4 regions of the Mesorhizobium sp. BR1-1-15 genome follow, and region 2 is predicted to be linked to each of the others. Evidence: predicted binding sites of a transcription regulator. Region 2 holds the regulator's gene; each other region holds the start of a gene.
What was found. Region 2 encodes PhoB, which activates phosphate uptake and scavenging genes when phosphate is short. Its sites were predicted from a motif close to TGTCATNNANCTGTCAT; they were not measured.

Region 1: the regulator PhoB is predicted to act here: its motif matches at 2,907-2,923, upstream of ugpB (sn-glycerol-3-phosphate ABC transporter substrate-binding protein UgpB).
Region 3: the regulator PhoB is predicted to act here: its motif matches at 1,203-1,219, upstream of LB541_RS00195 (LTA synthase family protein).
Region 4: the regulator PhoB is predicted to act here: its motif matches at 2,463-2,479, upstream of phnF (phosphonate metabolism transcriptional regulator PhnF).

Annotation. Positions count from the first base shown of each region.
Region 1 is NZ_JAIUIF010000010.1:65,057-69,294, reverse strand. It holds gene ugpE (sn-glycerol-3-phosphate ABC transporter permease UgpE) at 1-212, opposite strand, end outside; gene ugpA (sn-glycerol-3-phosphate ABC transporter permease UgpA) at 221-1,105, opposite strand; gene ugpB (sn-glycerol-3-phosphate ABC transporter substrate-binding protein UgpB) at 1,345-2,649, opposite strand; gene LB541_RS18240 (two-component system sensor histidine kinase NtrB) at 3,045-4,169, opposite strand; gene kaiC (circadian clock protein KaiC) at 4,166-4,238, opposite strand, start outside.
Region 2 is NZ_JAIUIF010000017.1:54,060-58,297, reverse strand. It holds gene pstA (phosphate ABC transporter permease PstA) at 1-299, shown strand, start outside; gene pstB (phosphate ABC transporter ATP-binding protein PstB) at 296-1,099, shown strand; gene phoU (phosphate signaling complex protein PhoU) at 1,125-1,832, shown strand; gene phoB (phosphate regulon transcriptional regulator PhoB) at 1,852-2,541, shown strand; gene LB541_RS23865 (ROK family protein) at 2,549-3,790, opposite strand; gene xylF (D-xylose ABC transporter substrate-binding protein) at 4,050-4,238, shown strand, end outside.
Region 3 is NZ_JAIUIF010000001.1:34,643-38,880, forward strand. It holds gene fabD (ACP S-malonyltransferase) at 40-981, opposite strand; gene LB541_RS00195 (LTA synthase family protein) at 1,258-3,186, shown strand; gene LB541_RS00200 (pilus assembly protein) at 3,232-4,238, opposite strand, start outside.
Region 4 is NZ_JAIUIF010000002.1:1,415-5,652, reverse strand. It holds gene LB541_RS03670 (ABC transporter permease) at 1-481, shown strand, start outside; gene LB541_RS03665 (zinc-binding alcohol dehydrogenase family protein) at 552-1,571, shown strand; gene phnF (phosphonate metabolism transcriptional regulator PhnF) at 1,691-2,425, opposite strand; gene phnG (phosphonate C-P lyase system protein PhnG) at 2,557-3,018, shown strand; gene phnH (phosphonate C-P lyase system protein PhnH) at 3,018-3,629, shown strand; gene LB541_RS03645 (carbon-phosphorus lyase complex subunit PhnI) at 3,632-4,238, shown strand, end outside.

The DNA of each region.
Region 1 (4,238 bases), on a different contig from region 2:
CCGCCGATGCGGCCGACGCCGCCGAACAGCGCCTCGCCGTAATTGTTCCAGAACTCGCTGCTCGGCCGGAAAGGCAGTGGCGGCCTAAGGATGGTTTGCAGCGTCTGCGTCGAGGCAACGAAAGTGTAGTAGATCGGGAAGGCCACGATCAGTATGCCGAGGATGAGCACGGCATGTGCAAGGAAAATGCGAAACGGGGATTGACCGATCATCGCGCTCCTCAGCCGTAATGAACCTTCCGTTCCACGTAGCGGAACTGGATGGCGGTGAGCGCGATGACGATGACCATCAGGATGACCGACTGCGCCGCCGAATCGCCGAGGATCAGATTGACGAAGCCGTCATTGTAGACCTTGTAGACCAGTGTCTCGGTGGCCTTGCCCGGCCCGCCGCCGGTGACGGCGTGGACGATGCCGAACGTGTCGAACAGCGCATAGACGGTATTGACGACCAAAAGGAAAAACGTCGTCGGCGCCAAAAGCGGGAAGACGATGGTCCAGAAGCGCTTGGTTTCGCCGGCGCCGTCGATCGCCGCCGCCTCGATCAGCGTTTTCGGCACCGCCTGCAGCCCGGCGACGAAGAACAGGAAATTATAGCTGATCTGCTTCCAGGCGGCCGCCGCCACCAGAAGGATCATGGCGTCGGTGCCGTTGAGCAGCGGATCCCAGGCGACGCCCAAACGTCTCAGCAGATAAGACAGCGAGCCGATCGATGGATTGAACAGGAACAGCCACAGCATGCCTGCAATCGCCGGCGCCACCGCGTAGGGCCAGATCATCAGCGTGCGGTAGAGGCCTTTGCCGCGCACCACCTTTTCCGCCATCACGGCAAGGAGCAGCGCCACGCCCATGGCAACGATCACGGTCGCGAGCGAAAACACCACTGTGACCTTGATCGAGTTGAGATAGGCCGGGTCGGCAAGCACCTTGCGGAAATTGGCAAACCAGACGAACCTGCTCCTCAGCCCGAACGGATCCTGCCTCAGCATCGACTGGTAGAGCGCCTGCCCGGCCGGCCAGTAGAAGAACACCAGCGTGATGGCAAGTTGCGGCGCCACCAGGAGGTATGGCAAGACTTTGTTGGGAAAGACGACGCGCGGGGTCAATGCGCCGCTCCGGCGTGGAAAGCCGAGCGGCACTCTACGGCGCTCACCGCTGCCCTGCCGGGCATCTCCCCCTCTTGGAGGAAGATTGGCAGTTCCTGCGGCAGCTGCCATTCTCCAGCTTTGACAATCGCCGAAAACGGTCGCGACAGCCAGTCTCCCCCCTTCAGGGGGAGATGCCCGGCAGGGCAGAGGGGGGCCTCGTAGAGCAAGGACTATAACTCGATAGGTTCGGACGCGCCCTAATTCCCCAGCGCTTCCTTGATCGCCGCGTTGCCACGCGTGACCGCATTGTCGAGCGCCTGCTGGGCGGTTTCCTGGCCGGCAAGCATCTTTTCGAACTCCTCGTTCTGGATGTCGCGCACCTGCGGCAAGTTCGGCAACCGCACGCCCTTCGAATTGTCGGTCGGCGCCTTGCCCGTCATCTGCAGGATCGGCGTCTCGCGACCGGGATTCTTGTCGTAGAAGCCGGACTTTTTCGTCGCCTCATAGGCGGCGAGCGTCACCGGCAGGTATCCCGATTTCTGGTGCAGATATTCCTGCACATCGGTCTTGGACAGATAGGCGAAGAAAGCCGCGACGCCTTTGTACTCCTCGTCGGACTTGCCGCCGAAGACCCAAAGGCTGGCACCGCCCGGCGTCGTGTTCTGCGGCGCGCCCTTGGCGTCGCTGTCATAGGGCAACTGGCCAATGCCGTAGTTCATGCCCGACTTGACGATGTCGCCTAGGCCGCCCGAGGATTCGGTGAAGATGCCGCATTCGCCGGCGAGGAATATCTGCTTGGCTTCGGAGGTGCGCCCGCCATATTTGAAGGTGCCGTCCTTGGCCAGATCGGCGAGCGCCTGGAAATGTTTGACGAAGATCGGCGAGTTGATCTTGAGTTCGACATCACCGCCGGCCAGGCCATTCTGCTGCGTGGCCCACGGCACATCGTTCCACGCCGCGAAGTTTTCCAGGTGTATCCAGGTCAGCCAGGTCGAGGTGTAGCCGCAAGCGGCGGCGCCGCTCGCCTTGATCTTTTTGGCATCCTCCCACACCTCGTTCCAGGTCTTGGGTGGGTTGTTCACATCGAGCCCCGCCTTCTGGAAGATGTCCTTGTTGTAGTAGAGGATCGGCGAGGAGGAGTTGTAGGGGAAGGACAGCATGGTGCCGTCCGGCGTCGAATAATAACCGACGATGCCTGGCAGATACTGGCTCTTGTCAAAGTCCATCCCGGCGCCGGTCAGCACCTCTGCCACTGGCTTGATCGCGTCCCGGGCCGCCATCATCACGCCGGTGCCGACATCGAACACCTGGATGATGTCAGGCGACTGGCCGGCGCGATAGGCGGCGATGCCGGCATTCAGCGTTTCGGGATAGGTGCCCTTGAAAACCGGAACAATCTGATAGTCGCCCTGGCTGGCGTTGAAATCCTTGGAAATCTTGTCGACGACCTCTGCGTTGGCGCCGGTCATGGCGTGCCACCAGCTGATCTGCGTGACGGCGAAGGCGGAGGTTGTGGAAAGCAGGGTCACGGCGACACCGGCCGCGAAGCCAAAGAACTTCATGTTTCGTCTCCCGTTCTCATTGCTTGTCATTGGCGAAAGGGGCACTCCCGCAATGGCACTATGTGTCGTTCGCGCGCAGCGGACAACGGTTTTGTTGCGGGCAGGCGCACTTCATGTCCGGCTAAAGTAGCGTTCACTTCCGGATGAAAGTGACCCGGAAAAGGATTGCATAGCGGCTTGCTGCTTGAATGATGTACCAGGGACCTGTCTCGAGACGGTCAGCGACCTCACCGACGGACGGCGTCTAACAGCACATGACAACACTGACATGACAACGCTGAAAAAGGCGTCGGTTTAATGCTCGGTCGATGCGTGGAAATTCCCGTCCCGCGCTCAGCCTGACGGATTTGACATCGGCCAATCAGTCTGCTGGCCGGGAATGGGTCTGCCGCCGCTCAGTTCTGCTGCCGCTCGGTTCCAGAAGCGCGCGGCAAGTAGAGATGCAGGCTTGTTCCCTGACCGATTTCGCTATCGATTCGGACATGCCCACCGGATTGCTTGATGAAGCCGTAAACTTGGCTTAGCCCGAGTCCCGTACCCTGCCCTTCCGATTTTGTTGTGAAGAATGGTTCGAAAACGCGCGCCAGGGTGTCCTTGCTCATTCCACAGCCGGTATCGCGTACAGTCACGCGAACAAATGAAGCCGCCGCTGAACGCAAATCCTCCAGATCATTTGGAAAATTGCTGGTCTCAATCGTGAGAGTGCCATTGCCTTTCATTGCATCTCTGGCGTTCACGGCAAGGTTAAGAACGGCGATGTCGAGCTGGTTGGCATCGATAAGGATAGGGTCCAAGGCTGGATCCAGATTGCATTGTACCCGGATGCCGCTCCCCAACGTCCGTTCCAGCAGCGTCGTCAGCCCCTTGATACGTTCATTGAGATCAATCTGTTCCGGGACCAGGGATTGGCGTCGCGAAAAGGCAAGCAGTTGCTGTGTTAGCGCTCCTCCATTTTCGATCCGCCTGAACATCTCCTCGACCAGCAGAGCGACTTTCTCATCCGCAGGATCTTTAGCGATCTGTTTCTCCAGAAGCCGAAGGCCAGACCCGAAAACGGCGAGTAGGTTGTTGAAGTCATGGACAATGCCAGCTGCGAGGCGTCCAATGGCTTCGAGCTTTTGTGACTGGCGTGCGTTTTCTTCTCTTGATCGCTGGGCCGAGACATCGCGCAGGCTGGCAAGCAATGCGGGCCTGCTGTCCCAGGTAACCTCGACCGTACGCATTTCCACTTCTGCCGGCTTGCGGCCGGAACGGTGAACGGTGATCTCGGCGATCTCTCCGGAGACGACCGGACGGCCGAGCGGAACGTGGAGGAGTTCGTCAAGCGGCTGTCCAAAAATTACGGCTGCCGCAGGATTGGCATAGAGCACTGTTCCGTCCAAATCGACCACCAGCATCCCGTCGGCGGTATTTTCGATCAACTGGCGAAAGCTGAGCTGGCTGATGCCAGCCGGAGATGTATCTCCGGGCGATTCCAGCATTTCGGCGGCGTTTTGCGCCGTATTCAAGGCGCTCTTCATGTCGACGTGTTGTCCACGGCGGAGTCGCCGAACACATCAGGCGCGCTGTCAAAGGGCTTTCCAAGATGC
Region 2 (4,238 bases):
TCCGCTCGGTCGCCTACCGTGCGGCGCTGTCGGGCATCGTCACCGGCATATTGCTGGCCATCGCCCGCATTTCCGGCGAGACGGCGCCGCTGCTCTTCACGGCACTCAACAACCAGTTCTGGTCGAGCAATCTCAACGCCCCAATGGCCAGCCTGCCCGTCACCATCTTCCAGTTCGCTCTCAGCCCCTACGAGGAATGGCAGCAGCTGGCGTGGACCGGCGCACTCATAATCACCCTTACGGTTCTCGGGCTGAGCATCTTCGCCCGCAGCCTTACCGGACGCAGAGAGGACAGATGAAACCGATGTTGTCCACCGAGTTGAATACGCCCGAAGTCGCGGTCGAGAAAGCCAAGATCGAGGTCAAGGGCCTCAATTTCTACTATGGCCAGTCGAAGGCGCTGAAGGATATCAGCCTGTCGCTGCCCGAGCGCAGCGTCACCGCCTTCATCGGGCCTTCGGGCTGCGGGAAGTCGACGCTGCTGCGCGTCTTCAACCGCATCTACGAGCTTTACCCGAGGCAGAGCGCCGAGGGCCAGGTGCTGCTCGACGGCCAGAATATCCTCGACCGCTCGCAGGATCTCAACCTGCTCAGGACCAAGATCGGCATGGTGTTCCAGAAGCCGACGCCGTTCCCGATGTCGATCTACGAGAACATCGCCTTCGGCGTCAGGCTCTATGAGAAGCTCAGCAAGGCGGAGATGGACGGCCGTGTCGAGCAGGCGCTGAAGCGCGCGGCACTGTGGAGCGAGGTCAAGGACAAGCTCAACGCCAGCGGCCTCAGCCTTTCGGGCGGCCAGCAGCAGCGCCTCTGCATCGCCCGCACGGTGGCGGTGAAGCCGGAGGTCATCCTGCTCGACGAGCCTGCCTCGGCGCTCGATCCGCTGTCGACCGCCAAGATCGAGGAGCTGATCGACGAGTTGCAGGCCGATTATACGATCGTCATCGTCACCCACAACATGCAGCAGGCGGCGCGCGTGTCGAAGCAGACCGCCTTCATGTATCTGGGCGAGCTGGTCGAGTTCGACCGCACCGAGAAGATCTTCACGTCGCCCCGCGAGAAGCGCACGCAGGACTATATCACCGGCCGCTTCGGCTGATCCCAGGCATACGAGGACCAAGATCATGGCCGAACACACAGTCGCAGCCTTTGACGAAGATCTCGGACAGATCAGCAGGCTGATCCGCGACATGGGCGATCTCGCCTCATCGATGGTCGGCGGCGCGACCAAGGCGCTCCTGAATTCCGACAACGCGCTCGCCCAGCGCGTCGTCTCCGACGACGCGATCATGGATGCGCGCCAGCGCGAACTCGACGACCGCGCCATCACCCTGATCGCCAAGCGGCAGCCCATGGCGGACGATCTGCGCCATGTCGTCGGCTCGATCCGCATGGCGGGCGATCTCGAACGCATCGGCGATCTCGCCAAGAACATCGCCAAGCGCGTCGGCACCGTCGGCCTTGCCGCCACGCCGCGCGACCTGTCGCACTCCATCGACGCCATGGCGCAGCTTGTGCTGATCCAGGTGCAAGGCGTGATCGAGGAGTATGCGGCGCGCGATGCCGCGGCACTTGCGAAGCTGCGCGCCGACGATGAACGCATCGACGTCAAATACACGTCGGTCTTCCGCGAGCTGCTGACCTACATGATGGAGGATCCGCGCAACATCACCGCCTGCACGCATCTTTTGTTCTGCGCCAAGAATCTCGAGCGCATCGGCGATCACGTGACCAACATTGCCGAAAATGCCTATTATGTGCTGACCGGCACGCAATTGCCCGCCAATCGCCCGAAGCAGGACGAGACGGCGATGTCGGCGCCAGCGGCTTGACGGCAGGGGTGACCAGTCGATGATCGCGCCACGCATCATGGTGGTGGAGGACGAGGAGCCGCTGGGTGTGCTGCTCCGTTACAATCTGGAATCGGAGGGTTATCAGGTAGAGGTGGTGACGCGCGGCGACGAAGCCGAGATCCGCTTGCAGGAGAATGTCCCTGACCTTCTTGTGCTCGACTGGATGGTGCCGGCGGTGTCCGGCATCGAGCTCTGCCGCCGTCTCCGCATGCGGCCCGATACCGAGCGGCTGCCGATCATCATGCTGACGGCGCGCGGCGAGGAAAGCGACCGGGTGCGCGGTCTCTCCACCGGCGCCGACGACTATCTGGTCAAGCCGTTCTCAACGCCGGAATTCATGGCACGCGTCAAGGCGCTGCTGCGCCGCGCCAAGCCCGAAGTTCTGTCCAGCGTGCTCAAGGTCGGCGACATCGTGCTCGACCGTGAATCGCACCGGGTCTACCGCAAGAAAAGCGAGATCCGGCTCGGGCCGACCGAGTTCCGCCTGCTCGAATTCATGATGCGACATCCCGGCCGCGTGTTCTCGCGCAGCCAACTGCTCGACAATGTCTGGGGCGAAACGATCTATATCGACGAGCGCACCGTGGACGTGCATGTCGGCCGGCTGCGCAAGGCGGTCAACAACGGCCGCATGCCTGACGTTATCCGCACCATTCGGGGCGCGGGGTACGCGATCCGCGAAGACTAGGGATATGTCACGCAACGTTCTCGCCTATGCCTGATTTCGCCTGTGCCCCCGGCGCGAAAATTTCCTGGTCGACGAAGGTCAGCGCGCGCATGGCGCAGCCCTCGCGGATCAGCGGCAGTTCGTTCGGCTCGGTGTCGAAGGAAATCGATTTCGAGTGCTGGCCGCCGGCGGTCTGGGCAATGGCCTCGCGCAGAGCCGGCTCGATCAGGTCGAAGGCGGCGGCGCTGACGCCGACCATGGCGACCGGCGCCGGATCGATCAGGGCGAACAGGCTGCCAAGGCCGTAACCCAGCGCCTCGCCGGCCTTGCGGTAGGCTTCGCGCTCCGGCCCGTCCTTTTCGCGCGCCGAGGCCGCCAGGGTGCGCATGTCGGCGTCGCTGACGTCGACGGGCTGGGTGTCCTCGCCAAGCTGCCTCGCGTTGCGCCAAATGGCATAGTTGCCGGCATAGGCCTCGACGCAGCCGCGCCGCCCGCAGCGGCAGAGCGCCCCGCCGGGGCGATGGATCATGTGGCCGAACTCGCCTCCGGATGAATGGGTGCCGGTGAACAGTTCACCCTTCAGCACCAAGCCCATGCCGATGCCGTGCGACAAAAGTATGGCGATGAAGTCGTCGCGGTAGCGCTGGGGATCGCGCCAGCGCAGCGCCACCGCCATCATGTTGCAATCGTTCTCCATGGTGGCGGGAATGCCGAACTCGGCCTCCAGTATGTCGGCGAAGGCGATGTCGGTCTGCGGCGTGATCGGCGACCACAGCATGGCGCGCGCATCCGTGTCGGTGATGCCCTGGATCGCCAGCGCGATACGGGCGATGCTGCCGACGTCGAGGTCGGGATCCTCGAACCGCCGCCTGACGATGGCCACGCATTCGCCGATCAGCGCCTCGCGCGACAGGGTCAGCGTGTCCAGCCGGCGCTGCTCCTCAGATATCACCTGGCCGGCATAGTCGATGACTGCGACGGAGAGGAAATTCAGCGACAGCACAACGGTCATCACCGCCGCGGCTTCAGGGTTGAGGCTGAGGCCGACCTGCGGCCGACCGCGTTTCAGCGCACCGGCCTCGCTCGGCTTGCTCTGCGCCAGGATGCCTTCGCCAATCAGGTCGGAGGAGATCGCCGATATGGTGGAATGGCTGAGCCCGGTGGTCGCGGCAATCTCGGTGCGCGAGGGCTGCCCGGCACGGCGCACGGCCGCGATCACCATCGCCCGGTTGCGTCGGCGCAAATCGTCGTGGCGGATTCCGACCGACATGTTTCTCGCATCCTCCCCGTCGCCGCGTTCTCTCCCCAGGATCCCGACGACCGTCAAATACTGGCAGAACCGGCCTTGGCTGTCATTATTTATTCCGGAGCTCGAAAAAAATTCACGAGGACATCAAAATACATCAGAATCGACGTTGACAGCGTTCCGACGATGGACCAGTGTTTTTTCGAGGCTCGAAAAAATAGAGCCTTTGTGCCGGCCTACGGGCCTGTTTGGTCGCGCCATACGCGGCGCAGGGAGGATTAAGATGAAGAGATTCACAGCCGCCATCCTGGCGGGTGTCGCCATGTCGCTGACGCTCGCGTCGGTCGCGCAGGCGAAGGACAAGGTCATCGGCGTTTCCTGGTCGAACTTCCAGGAAGAGCGCTGGAAGACCGACGAGGCCGCCATGAAGAAGGCGATCGAAGCCGCCGGCGACAAGTATATTTCCGCCGAC
Region 3 (4,238 bases), on a different contig from region 2:
AGCGATACAAGCCGCGCCATCAAATTCACACGCGGCGCCTCACCCGAGCGCCGCCAGTGCGGTTTCGACCTCGGCCGCGGAACCGACCGATGCCGTGGCGATTTCGCGGTTGATGCGCCGGGCCAGCCCTGAAAGCACTTTTCCCGCGCCGACTTCATAGAGCGTGGTGACGCCGTTCGCGCCGAACCACTCCACCGTCTCGCGCCAGCGCACGCGGCCGATCACCTGTTCGAACAGACGGCGCGCAATGATTTCGGGATCGCTGGTCGGAGTGACCGTGACATTGGAGACGAGCGGCACGACAGGCGCGTTCTTGGTTACCCCGGCCAGCGCCTCGCGCATGATCTCGGCGGCGGGCGCCATCAGCGCCGAATGGAAGGGCGCGGAGACCTGCAGCATCAGCGCTCGCTTGGCGCCTTTTTCCGTGCACAGTTTGGCAGCCAGTTCGACCGCTGCCTTGGCGCCGGAAATCACCAGCTGGCCACCGCCATTGTCGTTGGCGATCTGGCAGACCGATCCTTTGGCAGCCTCGGCGCAGGCGGCTTCGACATCGGCCTGCTCCAGTCCGATGATCGCCGCCATGGCGCCTTCGCCGGCGGGCACCGCCGCTTGCATGGCATTGCCGCGGATGCGCAGCAGCCTGGCGGCATCGGCAACCGAGACGAAGCCGGTGGCGGCAAGCGCCGAATATTCGCCCAGCGAATGGCCAGCGACGTAGGTAATCTTGTCCTTCAGCGAGAAGCCGCGCGCTTCCAAGGCCCTGATCGCGGCCAGCGATACGGCCATCAGCGCCGGCTGCGCGTTGGCGGTGAGCGTCAGCGTCTCTTCCGGCCCTTCCCAGATCAGCTTCGACAGGTTTTCGCCGAGCGCGTCGTCGACTTCGCTAAAAACCCTACGCGCCTCGGGGAAGGCATCGGCGAGGTCCTTGCCCATGCCGACAGCCTGGCTGCCTTGTCCCGGAAAGGTGAATGCAACGGCCATGTGTGGGCTCCCAAAGCTCGGTTCTGCTTGCCTGATACACGAATTTTCCTGCCTGTGACGCAACGCGGCCTGCCAAGTCAAGCCCGGTTCGACCCGGCCCCTTGGCAGCTTTGCCGGCCGAGTGCCTGTTCCAAAAGGCTTTTTGGCGATCACTCCTGATGAAAACCGCTCACGAATCGTTTGCTGGCTCTTCTTATTTCCGCCACAGGCGCTAGCTTTGCGTGACAATTCCATGACAATCGAGTGACGGGTCTGTCGCTGGGTGGGGAAGTTAAAGTGGCTAGGATTTCGAAAGGCGCAGGCAAAGCCGCGCCACAGTTTCTGGAAGACGATCCTTCCACCGGCTACCTGCCGGGACGGAAGTGGCCGACCATACGCTATGGGCTGACCAGCCTGCTGATCGCGGCCGTCCTGGTGTTCGCCATCGAATTGATCGTGCGCGGCGACTTCGCCGGCACGGTTTCCTTCTTCCTGCAGCCGCTCAAGCCGGGCTGGACCACGATCGTGGTGTTCGCACTGGTTCTGGTCGGCCTCGATGCCGTTTTCGGCCGCAGCTATCAAAGCCTGATGATCGTCGCGCCGCTGACGCTCTCCCTGGCTTTCATCGGTCACCAGAAATCGCATTATCTCGGCGATCCCCTCTACCCGACCGATTTCCTCTACTCCCGCCAGATCGTGGCGCTGCTGCCGCTTCTGGTGCGTGACCGCCCGATGACTGCGCTTGCCATGGTTGTCGGCATCGTCGCCGGCCTGTCGCTGCTCATTTATGGCTGGCGGGTCTGGCGTCGAAAGGTGCCGATACTCAGCCGCAAGGGCCGTCTCGCCCGGCTGACGCTGGCGGTGCCGCTGCTCGCCTTCTTCGTCTCGATCATGGACTATGCCACCTTCTCGTGGACCCGGGACCGGCTGCAGATCATCCCGATTATGTGGGACCAGAAGGAAAATTACGCCTCCAACGGCTTTGCGCTCGCCTTCGCGCTCAACGTGCCGATGGCGCATGTCTCGGCGCCGCCAGGCTATTCGGAAAAGGCGATCGCGGCCATCGACAGGCCGCAGGTGACCGCCTCGGTGCCACAGGAAAAGCCCGACATCATCGTCGTCATGAGCGAATCCTTCTGGGATCCGACCAAGCTGCCCGGGGTCACCATCACGCCCGATCCGATCCCCAATGTGCGGGCGCTGCGTTCGGGCTCCATGTTCTCACCCGAATTCGGCGGCATGACCGCCAATATCGAGTTCGAGGCACTGACCGGCTTCTCCAACGCCTTCCTGCCGGCCGGCAGCATCCCCTACCAGCAATATGTGCGCACGCCGACGCCATCGCTGGCGACCTTCCTGAAGAGGGAGGGCTACAGGGCGCGCGCGATCCATCCGGGCACCAACTGGTTCTGGAACCGCGGCGCGGTCTATGCCGATTTCGGCTTCGACGACTTCAGATCGGAAGAGACGCTGCCGCCGATGCAAAAGCGCGGGCCGCTGGCATCCGACGCGGCGATGACGGACGAGATCATCAGCGAGGCCGATGCCAGCGATGCCCCGGTGTTCTTCTTTGCCGTCAGCCTGCAGAACCACGGCCCTTACGAGCCGAACCGCTACTACAACCCGACCCACACCGTGCAGGCGCCGATCAGCCAATGGGCGCGTGAATCGCTGCTGAGTTACACCGAGGGCTCGGCCGACGCGGACCGCGGTCTCGAACGCCTGATCGAATGGGCAAAGAAACGCTCTCGCCCCACCGTCATCGCCTTCTTCGGCGACCATCTGCCGCCGCTTGGGCCTGTCTATGTGGAGACCGGGTTCATGAAGGACAATGTCGCGCCGCGCAAGGAGGCTTCCGCCGAGGCGGCGCTGGAGCATCATCAGACGCCACTGGTCATCTGGTCAAACCGCACAGGCCCTGCCAAGGACATGGGCGCCGTCAGCCCCGCCTTCCTGCCCTATCACATCCTGAAAACGGCCGGCATCACCCACCCCTACTATACCGGCTTCCTGGGCGAGATGCGCGAACGCTACCGCGTAGTCGACCGCAATCTGCTGCTGACGCCGGCGGGAGAAGCCACGCCCGATTGGGCGCGGCAAAAGCAGATCGACCCGGCGATCCGCGACTTCCGGCTGCTGCAATACGACATGATGTTCGGCAAACGCCACGCGGCGCCCGACTTCTTCCCCGAAACGGTGGACAAGGTCGTCGCCCATATGAGCTGAAATTCGCGGCATCCTTCCAGGATGCCGCCCAGCGGGGTCGAGCGTTCAATTCGTCAGTTGCAATTTCGAGAATTTGTTGGCGATCTGCTGGAACACGTTCGGCAATTTGTTTGGATCGTTGACGGCATAGTAGTCGCTGGGATCCGAGGCGCAGGCGCTGTAGAGCGTGCGGTTGGCGGCGGTGTCGGATTGCAGCACCATCGTGTAGATTTCGGCGCCCTGCTTCTTCAGCTGCGTGCAGACGCTTTTGGTCCATCCGTCGACATTGCGCGCGGCGGTCGTCTGGTTGTCCGATCCAAGCCGACCGGCAGCGCCATAGTCTGAGCCCGCGAGAAAACCATAGGACGTATAGTCGGACTTGGTCGTCTCGTTGCTGGCGCCGTAGACGACATTCTCGCCGTCGGTGAGCAACATGACGATCTTGCTCACCCCAGGCGTCTTCCAAGGCGTCCCCTCGGCATATGGCGCACTCGGCGACAACACTCGCTGGCCCCAGGCCAGGCCCTCGGAAACATTGGTGCCGGACCCCGCCCATGCAAGCATCTTGGCGGCCTCGTTGCGAAGTTTTGTAAAGTCTTCGGTCAAGGGGACGATTGGCGAGGGACAGGACCGGTTTGGCCCCACCGTCAATTGCAAGGCGTTTGGATCGTTTGTGACCGCGGTGGCAATGGCGGTGTTCTGCGGCGCCACATATTTGGCGACTGTTTCAAGATCACCCCGCAAAAGCCCGGCAGCACTTCCAAGCAGGCCGCTCAGGTCTATTCCGAGAATATTCAGTCCGCCATTCCGAGCAAGTTTGGCCTCATCAGGGGCGTCGTCGATAAAGGAATTGTTGTAGTGATAGGCATCGTTTGAATAGCCGCTGGAAGGTCTCGTCCCCTTTCCCGGACTGTCCGGCGCGAAATAAGGCACGAACAGAGTGTCAGGGTAACGTGGATCAGGCGGCGTATCGGCGATATTAAGGACACCAGGCCGCGCCTCGACGCAGCCTTTCCAACCCGTATCCTCCCCCTTGCCGTCCTTCCACCCCGTCAATTTGGCGGCAGAGGCCG
Region 4 (4,238 bases), on a different contig from region 2:
CGGCTCGCTGCTAGGGATCCCCTATTTGTTCTGGATGGTGATCGTGGTTGCCCTGCCCTCCTACGTCTTCCTGCATCACACGCGATGGGGACGCTATCTCTTCTCCGTCGGCTCGAACGCGGAAGCCGCGCGCCTCTCCGGCGTCAACGTGCCGCGCACGATCTACATGGCCTATGTGCTGTCCGGCCTGTGCGCGGCTTTCGTCGGCGTGCTGCTCGCGTCCCGCATCGGCATCGGCAATCCGACGCAGGGCGACACCTACGAGCTGCAAGCCATCGCCTCGTCGGTGATCGGCGGCACGTCGCTGTTCGGCGCTATCGGTTCGGTGCACGGGCCGCTGATCGGCTCGTTCATCCTCTCCACCATCAACAACGGCGCCAACCTGCTCAACGTCAACACGTTCTGGCAGCGCGTCATCACCGGCATGTTGATCATCGTCATCGTCTACTTCGACGGCCTGCGCCGCCGGGGTGGCAAGTAAACCGCTGAAATCGATCGCCGGCCCGGTCGAAAGATCGGCCGGCGATTCCATGAACCGACTGGATTGAAGCATGAAAGCCGTTGTCTGCCGTTCGCCCGGCGACCTTGTCGTGGAAGACCGTCCCGCGGCTGGCTCGCCGCCTCCCGGCTGGGCGCTGGTGGCGGTCAGCCATGTCGGCATCTGCGGCACCGACTATCACATCTTCGAGGGCAAGCATCCCTTCCTCGTCTACCCCCGCATCATGGGCCATGAAGTGTCGGGGACCATCGTCGAGGCGGGCGAAGGCGTTGGTCTTGCCACGGGCGAGCCGGTCATCATCAATCCCTATCTGGCGTGCGGCAAATGCATCGCCTGCCGGCACGGTAAACCCAATTGCTGTGTCCGGATCGAAGTGCTCGGCGTGCATCGCGACGGAGCCATGTGTGAACAGATCCTTATCCCGGAACAAAACCTCTATCCAGCCAACGGCCTGTCGTTGGCCGATGCCGCGGCCATCGAATTCCTGGCCATCGGCGCCCATGCGGTGCGGCGCTCGCGTGCCGATCCCGGCGCACGGACGCTCGTCATCGGCGCCGGACCGATCGGGCTCGGCACCGCCATCTTCGCCCGCATCGCCGGGCTCGACGTGACGCTGCTCGACATGAGCAGCGAAAGGCTCGGCTTCGCCGCCAATGAACTCGGCTTCAAGACCCTCGACGGGTCGCGCGGCGCGGCATCCGATCTGGTCAGCGAAGCGACATCAGGCGAAGGCTTCGACGTGGTCTTCGACGCCACCGGCAACACCGGCTCGGTGCAGTCGGCCTTCGCTCATGTCGCGCATGGCGGGACATTGGTGCTGGTCAGCGTCGTCAAGGACGACATCGCCTTTTCCGACCCCGAATTCCACAAGCGCGAGATGACGCTTGTCGGCAGCCGCAATGCCTTGCGGGCCGATTTCGACCACGTCGCCGCCTCGATCCGCGATGGCGCCGTGCCGCTGGCCAAGCTCGTCACCCACCGCACCACGCTTGCCGACACGCCACGTGACCTCGCCCGCTGGGCGCATGAGAAATCCGGCCTGATCAAGGCCGTGATCGAGGTGGGGGCATAAGATGGCAGGCGGTGAACCCGGCCTGAGTTGACGACGCCCCGCGCAGGTCGACCCCCAAACGCCAAGCCGCTGACAACCGAGCTGGTCTGGTACCAGCGTTAGTATAAGGCCGACACGCCCTACAGCGCCGACAGTTTCAGCTCCACCCGCTCTGCCGGGAAGCGCGCCTCGGCGAATTGGATCGGCCGGCCGGCCGGCGTCATGTTGACGGCGATCGTGACCAGCACGATGCCGCCCGGCTGCAGATCGAGGTCGGCAAGGTCGGAAGCATCGGCGTGACGCGCCGACAGCACCGTCGATTGCCTGAGATAATCGTCTATGCCGAAACGCTTGAGCGATGCGGTGATCGACCCGGTCTCGGCCATGGCCACATCGATGCCGGCGAAGCGCTTGGCGTCGAACCAGCCGGAAGCGCGCGACACCGGCTTCCCATCGGCCTCGCCGCGCGTCTCCAGGCGAATCACATCCGATCCCCTGGCAAGGCCCAGGGCTTCGGCGACGCGCTGGCTGGCCGGCTCGACCGATGAGGACAGGAGCACGATATGCCGCTCCGACGCCTGGCCCTGCAAGCCGGTTGAAAATCGCGTGCGCGCGCCGATGGGATAGGACAGCCGCTTGCGCGACAGCACGAAAGTGCCGCGCCCCTGCTCGGCCCGCAGTACCCCGTCTTGCACGAGCGCCGCGATGGCGCTGCGCACCGTGTGACGGTTGACGCCATAGCGCTCGGCCAGCGCCACCTCCGGCGGCAGCGCGGCATTCTCGGCGAAATCGCCGGCAGCGATCGATTGCAGGATTCGGTCGGCGATCTGGCGCCACAACGAGACGCCGCTGCGCCGCTCGATACCGTCAGCCACGTGTTTTCCGTTCACGGTTTCGCCCCTGGCCGGCCCCTGTCACGCACCCGTCATGGACTCGCGTTAGGTAATGGGTATAATTCGTATGGTTGTCTATATCAATAGACAAATTAGAAGCAAGGATGTTGCTCATGCGAGGACAGGAAGCGCGCGACCAGGCCGAACGCAAGGCGGCCATGGCAACCCTGGCGCAGTCCAGCGGCGACGACATCGTTCGCCTCTGGAACGAATCCGGCCTGCCTGCCGAGGCCGAACTGCTGCGCGGTCCCGAGACCGGCCTGGTTACCATGCGCGGCCGCATCGGCGGCGGCGGCGCGCCGTTCAATGTCGGCGAGGCCACCGTGACCCGCGCCACAGTGCGCCTGCCGTCCGGACAGGTCGGCCATTGCTATGCGCTCGGCCGCGACAAGCAGAAGGCGAAGCTGGCGGCCATCGCCGACGCGCTGTGGCAGGACCCCGCCCACCGAGAGGCGGTCGAAACGGGCCTTCTCGCGCCGCTGCGGGCTGCCTTGACCACGGCACGAGAAAGGCGCCGCGCCGAAACGGCGGCAACGAAGGTGGATTTCTTCACCATGGTTCGCGGAGAAGATTGATGGATATCGCAGCGCAATCGATCGAGGGCGGGTTCGCCGATCCGGTGTTCAACGCCCAGACGGTGTTTCGCGCCGTCATGGACGCAATGGCGCGGCCGGGCAGCGTGCAACCCTTGCCGGCCCTGGCCCGCCCGCCGGCGCCGCTTTCGGCGACATCGGGCGCGGTTGCGCTGGCATTGTGCGACAATGACACGCCGCTCTGGCTCGACCCGGCCCTGCATGCCTCGGCAGCGGTCATGTCCTGGCTCGGCTTTCACAGCGGTGCGCCGCTGGCCAACACCCCGGCCGACGCGCATTTCGCGTTTGTGGCCTCGCCGGCCGAGATGATGGCGCTCGACGGTTTCTCGCAAGGCACGCAGGACTATCCCGACCGCTCGACCACATTGATCCTGCAGGTCGGCGATCTCACGTCAGGCACGCCGCTGCTGCTCGAAGGTCCTGGCATCGAGAAGACGGCGACGATCGCGCCGGCCCGCATGCCGCGTCATTTCATCGAGCAGTGGAAGCAGAACATCAACCGCTTTCCGCGCGGCGTCGACATCATCCTGGCGGCACATGACAGCCTCGCCTGCCTGCCGCGTACGACACGCATCAAGACGACGGAGGCCTAGCGATGTATGTTGCGGTAAAAGGCGGCGAAGCCGCGATCGCCAACGCCCACAGCCTGCTCGCTGACCGTCGGCGCGGTGACCGCTCGGTACCGGCACTGCGCCTCGACCAGATCGTCGAACAGCTGGCGCTCGGCGTCGACCGGGTGATGAGCGAAGGCTCGCTTTACGATCGCGAACTCGCCGCACTCGCTATCGTGCAGGCGCGCGGCGACATGATCGAGGCGATCTTCCTGGTGCGGGCCTACCGCACCACGCTGCCGCGCTTTGGCTATACAAATGCCATCGACACCGCCACCATGCTGGTCGAACGCCGCGTTTCGGCGACCTACAAGGACCTGCCCGGCGGCCAGTTGCTTGGGCCCACCTTCGACTACACGCACCGGCTGCTCGATCCCGAGCTTGCCGCCGGCGCCGATGTCGCCGCGCCCTTGCGGCGCGAGACGGAAGCGCAGGCAATGCCGCGCGTCTCGGCGATCCTCGCTCGCGATGGGCTGATCGAGCCGGACGGAGACATGCCGCAGGACCATGTCCCCGGCGACATCACCCGCGAGCCGCTGGAGTTCCCGATGGCTCGCGACATCCGCCTGCAGGCGCTGTCGCGCGGCGACG